One region of the Paenibacillus sp. J31P190 genome, then DNA from elsewhere that is predicted to be linked to it. Evidence: riboswitches for the same ligand, from Rfam matches in the RefSeq annotation. Region 1 holds a riboswitch; each other region holds the start of a gene.
The links. Region 1 has a riboswitch for cyclic di-GMP ahead of AC58U0_RS27805 (stalk domain-containing protein). Riboswitches for the same ligand answer to the same signal wherever they lie in the genome.
Positions count from the first base shown of each region.

Region 1 (3,151 bases):
CATGCGGCGGAAAGAGTCTAGCCATCCATCCATTTCTTTGAGCGACTGAAACTGCAGCTTATAGATTCTTTTATTCGCGGCGGGTTGTACCTCGACAAGTTCTGCATCACTCAGCACGCGGAGATGCTTGGATACTTGTGGCTGCTGAAGCTCAAGCCGATCCGCTATTTCCCCGACAGTAAGGGGGCTGTCACGCAAAAGCTCGACAATGTGCAAGCTGTTTGGCTCGGCTAGAGCGCTAAAAGTCTTATTCATACACATAATATACTCCGAATGGAATATTCCTGTCAAGGAATATTAATGGATGGATACAATCGTAATTTGTTGAAAAGCAAAAAGACTGCCTCACCGGCAGTCTTTTTGCTTTTCACATTTATAGTTTAAACCAAGATTCGTTACGTATACTGCTTTATGCTTTCTTAGTTTGTTTTTTAGCGCTTGGTTCACCTTGGTTTGCGTTCTCGATCTATTAAAATATGAAAAAATGATTAAGAGACGTATATAAATCTTCGAATTGGACGAATCTAGTAGCTATAACTCTACTATTTTTTAAGAGGAGGAACTACTATGTTTCGTAAAATTCTTTATGCTACTTTGATGCTGCCTTTGCTGCTTTGTTTGTGGCAGGTGCAGCCCGCCTATTCGTACCCTGAAAGTGAAGATGGGGGGGAATTACCTCCTACGTATAGTATGGCAAGAAATGCAGGCCCTGTAGAAGCAACAGCTCAAGCTGAACTAGCTCAGCCTAGGACGCAGTATCAAGTGGACCGAGGCGATACGCTGTTCAAAATTGCACGTGATTTTGGCGTAACCGTAGATGATCTTATCAACTCTAACAATATTCAAAATCCGAATCAGCTAACGATTGGTCAAAGTTTAACGATTCCAAAGAATGAATCAGAGATTGGTTTACCAAATGGTCAAAAGAAAATTATCAAAAAAGTGTTGAACACAACCCTTACAGCTTATACGGCGGGCTTTGAATCAACAGGCAAAAAGGCTTCCCATCCCATGTATGGCATCACATTTAGCGGTCTTAAAGCCAAAGAAGGACGCACGATCGCAGTGGATCCTGCTGTAATCCCTTTAGGATCTACGGTGTTTATTGAAGGTATCGGCATTCGTAAAGCGGAGGATATTGGTTCGGCTATTCGCGGTTCGAGAATTGACGTGTTCATGAATGATTTGAATGAGGCTCAGGATTTTGGCGTGAAAAAGAACGTGAAAGTCTATTTGCTAGATAGAGAGAATGTTTAAATGATTTGCCAGAGTTTAGGGTCAACCGGAACATCCGGTTGGCCTTTTTGTGTGAAAGCACACACTTTGTGTGTAAATTTCCTCTTTTTTGTAGAAAAGTGTTGAATTTTGAAATAACGTGGATTAATATGGAAAACAGTCAGTTCTAAATAACTAGATCGAATGAGTAAAAATACCTAAAAACCAAGCGATAATGAACAAAGGCAAATCCATCGAAAGGTGGAGACGCAAAGCCACGGGTCTAAGCCATGAGTCACACTTCATGGGATGATAGCCGGGTTACCTTTAGGGGCTTGGTTTTTTATTGTCTAAAAAAGCTTTCTATAGGAATGGAGCTGGAGAAATGATCAAAACACATTTTAAAAAAATGGTATTAGGCTGCTTAATGGCCATGTTGCTCTCAACTCTAGGAGAGGGGAATACAGCTTTAGCTAACCAGACGGTGACGGTTATGGATACACAAACTTCTCATCCTGCCCCTGTACGTAAATCTAATAATAATTCATTCATTTCAGGCGATGACCTGGTTTGGATTGGTAGTGATGCAACGAATTTGTATCAAATATTCTACCGTAATTTGGACACGGGGGAAACGAAACAGCTGACCGACACGAAAACAAACAAAACTGATCTATGGGCAGGAGGCGATTATGCAGTTTATTTCGCCGATAGGCGTGAAGTGGTGCTGCATAACCTCCGTACGGGTGAGTCGGAGTCGATTATAAACCATACTATGGTTGAAAACCTCACGACAGACGGGCGATATGCAGCTTATATGAATAAGACGGACAGCTACATATATGTTTACGATTTAGAGTCGAAACAAACGAAACAGTTAGTTAAAGGGCGTTATCCGCAGGTCGCGGACGGGAAAATCATCATGCAGGATGAGAAAGGAAGTTTGCTGTTATATGACTGCGCTTCAGGCACAACGAGGACGATAAAGGATCCAGTAGATGGATATATTATCAATTTTAAGTTCAACGGAAAAGTGGTCGTCTGGACGCAACAAGTTAACGAACACACAGTTCAAGTCAGAATGATGAATGTGGATGAGCTGAATGCGGTACCTACTGTATTAGCCCAAAAGAAAATGGATAAAAACACTTCCTGGCCTACGATGCTTGCCATTAGCAGCAATCTCATCGTCTGGAGGCAAGCATCGGAGGATGGAGGGAAAAGTGAGATTGCTGCTGGAGAGCTTACATACGGGGAATCAATCGTTATCGCGAACGAAACCACAGAGTCTAAGCTGATCGGAATTTACAATGATCAAGTCGCACTTCAGGGCAATGACGGAAATATTTTGCTGAGTTCGCTGCAAGTAAGCGGTACACCCACGGCGAAGAAAGAAACTCTTGCGTCCGCTGTACCAGATGTCAAGCAAAGGCCACAAGCTGCTGAATTTGATACACGGTTTTATAAAGAAGGGCTTACATACAAAGAACTTAGACAAGGAAATTCTCAAGTAGAGGGTCATCCTGCATCCTCGGATAAAAGTGTGAGCTTGGACGTGCCGCCATATGCATTCGAGGATACTTTAGGCAAAATTAAGCTGGCACCAGCGGAAGACAAGAATTTGGAACTCACAAAGGCGATGCAGAGCGGACAGATGATGGTCAGCTTGCCGTGGAATATCGATTTTCCGGATCAAACGGTGTTAGAAATCCAGCTTAATATGTCTTATATGGAGAGCAGAGTACCGCATAAATTTCGGGATAAGCTTGGCATTTTCCGACTGGAGTCTGACTCATGGATTTATATGGGGGGGCTATTGGGGGACAATTCAAATGTGATTCATACAGCAATTGAGAAACCGGGAATCTATGCAATCTTTCTACACGACATTGCCGATGTTCCTCTGCGCGAGTACTGGGTGAACAAGAGAATCAAG
Region 1 covers NZ_JCAUAS010000020.1:123,082-126,232, reverse strand. The annotation lists gene AC58U0_RS27815 (ArsR/SmtB family transcription factor) at 1-255, opposite strand, end outside; gene AC58U0_RS27810 (3D domain-containing protein) at 568-1,257, shown strand; cyclic di-GMP riboswitch class I at 1,450-1,544, shown strand; gene AC58U0_RS27805 (stalk domain-containing protein) at 1,601-3,151, shown strand, end outside.

Region 2 (3,151 bases), on a different contig from region 1:
GATTGGGACTAAATGGACCTTTTTAATCATTCGGGACCTTCTTATCGAAGGTACACTGCGATTCAGCGACTTGTTGAAATCAATGGATGGCATTAGTCCAAAAACGCTCTCGCTCCGTCTTAAGGTACTAGAGGAACACGGGGTATTGGAAAGGAAAGTGTTTCCCGAAGTTCCCCCTCGTGTTGAATATACGTTAACGGAAAAAGGAAAGAGATTGGAACGTATTTTTGTTGAATTAAAGAGATTTGGATTAAATTTATAAAAGATACTGTCTCAAATGTAAATGAATTCAGTTAGGAGCACAGAAAACAAAAAAATGAGAAGGCAAGGTTATGCCTTCTCATTTTTTTGTTTTCTTCGACTCCAAAGGAAAGTCACCCGAACTTTATTTAGCGGAACGTTAGTGCGTTATTTGATCAAAATGAATGATCCGGAGGCAAAAAACAGCGAAATAACGCATCGACGTTCCTCTTCCTCATGATTTCTGGGGGTTTTCGTCCAAATAGCACATCGACGTTCCCCCTCAGCAAATTCTGGTTTTCATATTGAAACAGCCCATTTTTTAGGATTGCACCAATCTTATTTTTCCCTATTTAATATCCCTATAAAGAGATCAGCTATATGTGAATCGAAATGTAAACCTCTATTTTTGCTTATTTCGTTAATAGCTAATTCTTTATTCAGAGGTTCCCTATAAACACGTGTAGATGTCATGGCATCATAAGAATCTGCAATAGCCATGATGCGAGCGTATAAAGGGATTTCTTCGCCTTTTAAACCTTGTGGGTACCCTGTTCCATCATATTTTTCATGATGATATAGAACAATATCCAATATTCCGTTTTTGTTGAATTCAGTTATATGTTTAATTGTTTCATAGCCGATGACCGGGTGTTTTTGAATAACTTTGAAATCCTCATCCGATAATCGTCCTGTATTTGAAAGTATATATTCGGGTACACCGATTTTACCTATATCATGAAGTAATCCGCCAACATAAATGGCATCACATTGCTCGCTTGAAAGTTTCATCTCTTTAGCGATTTTTAAAGCATAACTAGCTACTTTCTCAGAATGTCTCGCTGTGTATGTATCTCTGGAATCTAAGGATTTCGTTAGAGCTGAGATCAAGTCAAAAGTGACTTTTCTCTTGTTCTGATAATTATTTTCCATCCTTGCCGCAATAAGGGTCATGATCACATACACACACCAGAGAGAAATGAAAGAATCCATCGGAGGGAATTGTTTGAATTCTACATAGGACCTCAACAAAACTACCATAGTACAAAGAATGATTAGAAAGACCAGCGGTTTTTTCGAAAATCCGATGCCCAAGAATATAACAGATAGAAGATAGAAAGCATATATATCAAACTCTGGAAAAATAAATACATGTAAAACCGTCATCATTAGTAGAGTTAGAATGAATCCGTATCGAAATACATAATCACGGCTAAAATATGTGATTACTCTTTCTTTAGATCGTAAATGCATGGGAAATTCCGCCTAACTGTTTCAGTTTTGTGATTTGCTAAGGTTTTTTTCTAATGCGTGGGTCTGAAAAGTGGATTGGAGAGGCATTAGGTGGAGAGCTCTGTGGGCATTCACGTATTCAGTACCTTTTTTACAGCTTCTGCTACCCTCTCTTTATCAAAAGGCTTCACAATAAAATCTCTTGCGCCAAGGGTAATGGCTTCAATAACAAAGGATTGTTGCCCCATTGCCGATACCATTATTATCTTTGAATCGTTGTTGTAACTTTTTATTTCCTTTAATGCAGTAATTCCATCCATCTCGGGCATTGTTATATCCAACGTAATCATGTCAGGTGAATGCTGTAAAAAAAGAGAGATTGCCTCAAGTCCATTCGAGGCTTCGGCTACAATTTCATGCCCTAATTCTAAGAGGATGTTCTTAATCATCAATCGCATAAAGATAGAATCATCTACAACCATTAGTCTCGCCATTTTAATTATCACCTTTCAGGGGGACTTTCTACCTAGCTTTTTACTGTAATAGATGGCTGCCATAATTCGTTACATAAGGAAAACTCCCCTTATTAGAAGAATAAGGGGAGTTGTAGATATGTCCCTTCCTTCGGTAACTGGCAAGCATAGCGAAGTATTTCGCCTTAGCTCCTTTAGCTTTGCGTCACTAATTTTCATTAGCTTTGCTCTTATCGTATAGCAGAAGAATTACTATTCATTTGTTAAATTATAGCACTCTTTTTAGTAGGAATAAAGTACTAGTATTAAAGGTGATCTTTAAGCAGCCCTTGATTGTGTTAACCAAGTTAGATTTATGCTGCCCGAGATTTTTTAACGTGTATTCGTCACTAATATCAAGCAAAATTTGTAAGACATTCGGGAAATTGGATCATTTAGATGTGATGTAGGTAAATTATGCCCGATTTCAGTGAGAAAGACGAACGATTCTCTTGATTAATTCTGAAATCCTATGTATTATTAAGTTAGATTTACATGCATAAGGATTGATAATTGATCTTGAAGGTGATTCCATGCCACAACTAGATTCTAATGAATACAAGAAGAAGCTGTGTCACCTCTATAACGAAATCTCCAAAGAGTTGTTCGGGTTTGGCACAACACTGCTGAAGGTTTCCATTGATCAGAACATTATTACTTTTCATGCCAAGCATCGCCGTTCTCCGCGTTCAACCGCATTGGAAGGCGAGGCGCCAACGCTCAAACACGAAGTCGATTTTTATATGTCCTCTATATACAAGAAGAGAATCCGGGACAGGCTGGAGCAAGAACTTGGCTTATCCATGGATGCGGTATTAAGGGACTATGATCCGCCGACGCAATGGGCAATAACGAACATTATTCTTAAACAAACCGAATAGTTTTGTCGGGCGGTGTTCTCTTTTGATTTATCTTAAGAGGAAACCACATGTATACCAATGGATGTCACTTTACATTGTTTACAATGAAAAGTGCTCTTGATTAGAAGCTTCTTTCTATCAAGGGTACTTTTCTTTTTTTTTGTATAGCTGGATTTAAGGCAAAACGCGCATATTTCTGGGGTCACGAAGAATACTAGTGAAAATTTAACAGGGGATTCACGCATTAAAATCATACATGATAAAACTTGGGAGGACGATGAATGATGAGACAAAAAATGGTACGCA
Region 2 covers NZ_JCAUAS010000004.1:361,735-364,885, forward strand. The annotation lists gene AC58U0_RS11215 (winged helix-turn-helix transcriptional regulator) at 1-262, shown strand, start outside; gene AC58U0_RS11220 (HD-GYP domain-containing protein) at 580-1,494, opposite strand; gene AC58U0_RS11225 (response regulator) at 1,605-1,967, opposite strand; cyclic di-GMP riboswitch class I at 2,097-2,185, opposite strand; gene AC58U0_RS11230 (hypothetical protein) at 2,519-2,866, shown strand; gene AC58U0_RS11235 (ABC transporter substrate-binding protein) at 3,127-3,151, shown strand, end outside.
Region 2: linked by a shared signal. The riboswitch ahead of AC58U0_RS11225 (response regulator) and the one ahead of AC58U0_RS27805 (stalk domain-containing protein) in region 1 are both predicted to bind cyclic di-GMP.

Region 3 (3,151 bases), on a different contig from region 1:
GATTATCCTCGAGTACGATAACGAGGGATACATGAATACAGGTGCGCAGTTGTCTTACTCGACGCCAATGGGTCATCGCACATCGACTTCGAACGTTGGGAAGCATCAGGGTGGTAAAGTGTTCCATCACAAGGATACAGCCCAAATTATGGCTGCTACCCATATTCCGTATGTATTTACGGGGTCGGAAGCGTATCCGCAGGATCTTGTGAAGAAAGCCGCGAAAGCACAATGGTACGCCCAAAATGAAGGATTGGTATATGGGAAAATTCTCATTGCTTGTCCACTCAACTGGTTGTCGGATGACCAGGAAGGCTCCAATATCGTCGGAGCTGCGGTAGATTCCTGCTTCTTCCCGCTCTATGAAGTAGAGCACGGGGTTACGTCCATCACGTATAATCCGGAGGATAAGAGCAAGAAGATTCCACTGTCGGATTGGCTCAAGACGATGGGGAAAACGAAGCATATGACGAAGCCTGAATATGAGGGTTCCCTGAAATCGTTCGAAACGGAAGTTGAACGTCGTTGGAATATGTTAAAAGCTAAGCATGAGAATGCTTATTTATAAGTCGTCATCATAAAAATGAAGGCACATTCACCATGATGGTGAACGTGCCTTTTTATCGGAGGAATGAAAGATGCCCTATGTACTGCAGCACAAAATATCGCAACAGATTTTCACATGTACACAAGTCAATCACTACGGTTTAGCCTATTATGGCGTTAAATTTTGGCCGGATTTAGAAGAGGCTGAGCAGCAGTTTCCTGCTTTTCTACACAGCATTGGGGGAATGGAGACGGATGCTTGGCATGTGACTGAGCTTGAGGAAGGGGAAATGAAGCTCTGCAATGTGAAGTTGAAAAATGACCCTAATTTGCAAGTGTTTTGGCCTCTTACACGAAAACCGGAAGTCCGTAAACCGGAAAAATAAACCATAGCGTCAATAGGTACCCAGCCACTATGATTTCGACAACAAACGCAACCTTTCGCCTATATTCGTGAAGGACCCGCTCAAACTATAATAAGGATGCGAATGAAAAAATTAACATCACAACGAAATGGCAAACCGAGCGAAAGCTTGGGACGCAAAGCTACAGGGGCTCTCGTGCCTAAGGCAGAGTGCTAGCCAGCTGTCGAATGCGATGGGACCCTTCTACAAGAAGAGGATGACCCAGTTGAGGCATACGGGTCATCCTTTTTACGATGAAGAGGAGGTGTCAGGTTCAAAGTATCCATTTCGTCAGTTCGGTTTTTACGTAACTCAAATACAGCTAGAGCGATATCAACCTATGGAGGTATGACGATGAGAAAATGGACGATAGTTCTTGGTATGCTAGTTTTAGCGCTTACTCTTGTAGTCCCGGCAGCTATTCAGGCAGATGAGGGGATAACGACGAAGGCCCAAATTGTTTCGGGGGTAAGTTTCAGAGATCAAGCTAGTACTTCAAGTAATGTTATACGTTTATTGAAAACAAACGAAATTGTCACCGTCACGGACTTTGCAACGACGAATTGGTATAAAATCAAAGATGCGCAGGGTGTAAGCGGTTATGTTTCGACGAATAGCAAATACATAAAAATAATTAGCAATGCGGAAATCATTTATGGCGTAAACTTTCGCACACTTCCAGCTTCCGAACCCGGCTCCAAGGTTATTCGGATGCTTAGTAAAGGGGAAGACGTCCTTGTTAAAGAAAAAGTCAACGATAGTTGGTACCAAATCCAAGATGCCAATGGAATTAGCGGTTATATAAGCACAAATAGTAAATACATAAGCACTGATTTCTCCGTCATCAAACCCAATCTGCCTCTCGCCGAAGAAATTGAAGCCGTTATTGCAGCTGGTAAAGTTTACTTAGGCACTCCTTATGAATTTGGTTCGGAACGCAACGATACCACGACCTTCGATTGCTCGGATTTCATTCAAACGATGTTCTGGGATGCTCTACGATTATCCGTACCTAGCGATTCACAAGCACAAGGCAACTATGTTAAATCGTTAGGTCCTGTTAGTAAGGAGTGGACAAGCTTGAAACGTGGAGATCTGATGTTCTTCAGCAGCTACAAAGGGAGTAAAGCATCAGATTATGATAACGTAAACGTTCTTACAGAACCGATCACGCATGTTGGACTATATTTAGGAAATGGGAATATGCTGCATACGTATTCGATCGAATCCGGCGGTGTTCGTATGGATACGATCGCTGGGAAGCAATGGGAAAATCGATTTTTGTACGGCGGCCGTGTTTTACGCTAAGTGATGGTTCGATCAGAGGAAATTTGCCATATACTATAGATAGGGGCGGATGCAGCTTCAGCATCCGCTTCTTCCTCATTCTAAGAAGAAAGGAAGAACCTTATCTTTGAAACCTTTGACGACGACCCATCCACTGGAATTTCGGAACACAACGGAAAGAGGATTAAACCTAGATACCGTACACGAGCGCATTCTCCATTTCATGCGTCACGACCCCGTAGCAACCTACAAATTTATTATTGGTACGGATTGTCAGGTACACCAAGGTCATACGAAATTCATTACTGGTGTAGTTATCCAGCGGTTAGGAAAAGGAGCGTGGGCGTGTTATCGTCAAGTCATCGTTCATCGGGCCCTGCATTCGATTAGAGAAAAACTTTCGATGGAAACTGCTCTGAGTGAAGAGATTGCGATGTATTTTGATGAGTCTAAGCGACAGGATATGGAAAACATCCTTCTTCCACATCTGTATCAAGGTGCTTCCTTTGATATGTTTATTCATATCGATGCAGGTGACGATGAGAATAAGAACCGGACGGCTAAATTCGTCCAAGAGATGGTAAGGAGAGTGGAATCCGTCGGCATGGTTCCTGTTATTAAACCGGATTGTTATGTAGCTTCGGCTTATGCCAACCGTTTTTCGAAGAAGCCGTATCAGCCAATTTATGAGAATCGTGAGGTCATCGATGGCATCCTATAAGAGATATAGAAACCGTTAGTTCGATGTGGTCTCCTCGATCATAGGAACTGACGGTTTTGTTTGGTTGAGAAGGTATCGAAAAGAGGATTCCTCAGCTTCTTAGCGAAATAATGCTTCTATAAGGTTAGAGAGAAAGGGGAGAACAAGATGAGCAAAACTTTTATTATCGAAGCCGTTATGCTAGCTGTGCATG
Region 3 covers NZ_JCAUAS010000006.1:48,730-51,880, reverse strand. The annotation lists gene AC58U0_RS13665 (thiamine pyrophosphate-dependent enzyme) at 1-568, shown strand, start outside; gene AC58U0_RS13660 (hypothetical protein) at 639-932, shown strand; cyclic di-GMP riboswitch class I at 1,052-1,139, shown strand; gene AC58U0_RS13655 (C40 family peptidase) at 1,305-2,258, shown strand; gene AC58U0_RS13650 (ribonuclease H-like YkuK family protein) at 2,365-2,958, shown strand; gene AC58U0_RS13645 (hypothetical protein) at 3,106-3,151, shown strand, end outside.
Region 3: linked by a shared signal. The riboswitch ahead of AC58U0_RS13655 (C40 family peptidase) and the one ahead of AC58U0_RS27805 (stalk domain-containing protein) in region 1 are both predicted to bind cyclic di-GMP.

Region 4 (3,151 bases), on a different contig from region 1:
GCATGCCCATCGTCAAACCTGTTCCATCCAGTGCACCCGGCGCGGCATCCTCGATGACTCCTGCCGCCTCGAGGCCAGGCAACCGACCTTCGGGCAGCTTTTCCGACGAATCGGACTTTGCGGCAATCAGCTGGAGATCACCTGGATGAATCACGCTCCTTGTGATCCTGACCAGCACATCGCCTTCGGCAAGTGGTTGGTCAAAAGTTGCGGACTCCACCTGAAGAACCTCTTTAGGATCGCCGAAGCGATACTGGATGATGCGTTTTCCTATGCGTGTCATATCTCATTCTCCTTGACTACAGGGATTGGAAAGTAAACGAATCTTCTATTTCCATCCCTTTATTTTCATTTTTTATCATTGGTTTTCGGCCAATCAGACGTTCAAGATCTCCGGATATCTCCGAAAATTCTCCGCTGTTGATCGCTTTGACTCAACCTAAGAAGAAATCAATCAGCAAAGGGGCAAAACAACGAAACTGGAATTTTCTTTTCGTACCTTTTATGAACCTATGATCGACCGAAGCCCTTTCAATTCAAGCTTGCATTTAAGGATGCATGGTTAGCGATGACAAGTAGAAGTTTGCAGTTGCGTTAGCGTATCACCCCTTAAATGTTGCTTCAAACACTGAATTTCTCCAAGAGATTTAAATTCAACCCAGCGAGAGGACCGCCTATTTGCTGAAGACTACCGCCTTGGCTTAAGGATCCAAGATCAATGCATGCAAAACCAAATCCCTCCCAGATTTCTTGGAAAACTTGTTTTGTCGGGCTGTCGTCTCCAGATACGAAAAGGACCGTCTTCGGCTTCTTTTCCGTATAATCCTGAATCCATTGCATCGGAACTGTGTTGAAAGCTTTGATTACACGAGCGCCCGGAGCATATTGCGCTACGATTTCACTGGAATTCACTTCTGACAAGTCACCAAGGGAATCCATATTGTCAAAACGGTTGGTAGCATCAATAAGAACGCGGCCTGTCCAATCAGGAACCATAGACAAAGCTGCAGGAACTTGCGACCACATTACGCTCAAAATGACGTAGTCCTGATCAGCTGCTTCTGACGGCGTTCCAGATTTCGCGCCAGCACCGAGCGAACTTACCAGCTCCGACAACGTTTCGGGACCACGGCTATTACTCAGCATGACTTCGTGGCCGTGCAGCAACAGATGCTTCGCAAGCGTTTGAGCAACGACTCCTGCTCCAATAAAGCCAAATTTCATTACGCACCCCCAGGTATTATCTAATTTATTTTATCGAGTCGTAACTGAAACCGTTACAGTTACAATATAATTTAAAAAAGGCAGCAATTTTTTTGAATCTGAAACAAGTGCCCCTCATTCACTACATCAACCGCTCGATATACGTCAAGCATGGTTATGCGACGGCACCATTCCGGATCCTATCAACTAGCACAATTTTTATATTCCCTTTACCAGCCATCACGGGCAATTTCGACTGAAATTCTGCTTTGATATCTTATTCCCCTCCAGTTCTCCAAATAACAAAAACACGACCCATAGGCCGTGTTTTTGTTATTTTGGGTAACCCGGCGGTCAAACTTGAACAGTGAGAAGATCTGTGGCTTTGTGTCACTGCCTTTCGGCCAGTTTCGCCTTTATCTAATTTTCAAGAAATCTATTTTGTAAAAATCCTCATATTAGTCTCGTTATTGTTCTTCAATAGGGATATTCTTTACTTCGCATACCCATACAATTCTTCGTCCTTTAGATTAGGTGTAGGACCCAAAATATTTTCTAAAGATGATTCCATCGGAAGACCATTCTCTGCTTTGAACACCCAGTCATGATTAGCTAGTGCGGCTTTTCCTAGTGAAATCAAATCTGAACCTGCCTCCAGCGCCCTTTCGGCATCCTCTGGCTGATCCAGTTGCCCATTAGCAATAACAGTCGTATCTCCATATTTTTTTGCTAATTCAGCTAGTGTTGAACCGCTATCCCCGAAGGCCGGTAAATGGGCATTATATTCAACGGTGTGGATATAATCGGGCTTTTCTGCGCCAATGGCTTCGAAAATGATTCGGGCGTCTTCTTCACCGTTCGCCCACTTGTGCGCAAAGTAATTGGATTTAGCCTGCGATATTCGAACGCCGACAACAAAATGTTGACCAACTTTCTCCTTGACGGCTCTAATAACTTCGGCGATTATACGCACACGGTTCTCAGTTGATCCGCCATATTCATCTTGACGTAGATTTGTGAAATCTGTCAAAAATTCGTCCAATAAATAACCGCTTGCCCCGTGAATCTCTACCCCGTCGAACCCTGCTTGTTCAGCTCTTAAAGCTGCTTCCGCAAAACTGGCTATGATAGCTTTGATTTCTTCTAGTGTAAGTTCCTTCGGCGTTACATACTCGCCTTCACCTCCAAATGCTGGTGATTGCTCACCTAAAGGCTTTACAGCCGAAGGAGCCACTGACCCATTTTTATAAATATTACCCATATTGAGAGCACCAGTATGGGCAATTTGCAATATAATTTTACCACCCTTAGCATGAACAGCTTCAGTTACTTGTTTCCATGCTCCGACATGCTCAACATTTGCGATTCCTGGTTGAAAATAAAATCCTTGACTGTATTCTTCATCTGTGTATGTTCCTTCGGTAATCACAAGACCAAATCCACCCGCAGCATAGCTTTCATAATATCGGGCCATTCTATCGGTTGCATTTCCATTCTTTTCGGCAGAAACGCGAGTCATCGGGGCAACTACTACTCGGTTTTTCAAGGTAAGATTTCCTAGATTATATGTGGAAAGAAGTTTTTTAGTTGTTTTCATGATAAGTATCTCCTTTTATGTCAATAAGTTATTTTTCCAAAAAAATCACTAAGTCTCCAAGGTCTACGGCTCGACAATAATTTCTCCAATGAATTATTAATAATCTGTTTCTAAGTTCAAGGATCTATACAAGAACTCTCACGTTTTGCAACAGCCTTACCCGTTAAAATATTCATCAAATATTTGATTAGTTAATTTGCTGTCCCATTTACCAACAGGTTCAAGCCAGCAAAGAATTCGCTCCTCAATTAAACTTGTAAACTGTTCCTCATATTCATTACGATATGGCCTCCTTTATTTTCGGAAGCATCTTACTTTTAATTTATGCTTCACACAAGACTCATTATGAAG
Region 4 covers NZ_JCAUAS010000015.1:29,967-33,117, forward strand. The annotation lists gene AC58U0_RS23465 (alcohol dehydrogenase catalytic domain-containing protein) at 1-283, opposite strand, end outside; gene AC58U0_RS23470 (NADPH-dependent F420 reductase) at 622-1,224, opposite strand; cyclic di-GMP riboswitch class I at 1,542-1,628, opposite strand; gene AC58U0_RS23475 (oxidoreductase) at 1,697-2,800, opposite strand.
Region 4: linked by a shared signal. The riboswitch ahead of AC58U0_RS23470 (NADPH-dependent F420 reductase) and the one ahead of AC58U0_RS27805 (stalk domain-containing protein) in region 1 are both predicted to bind cyclic di-GMP.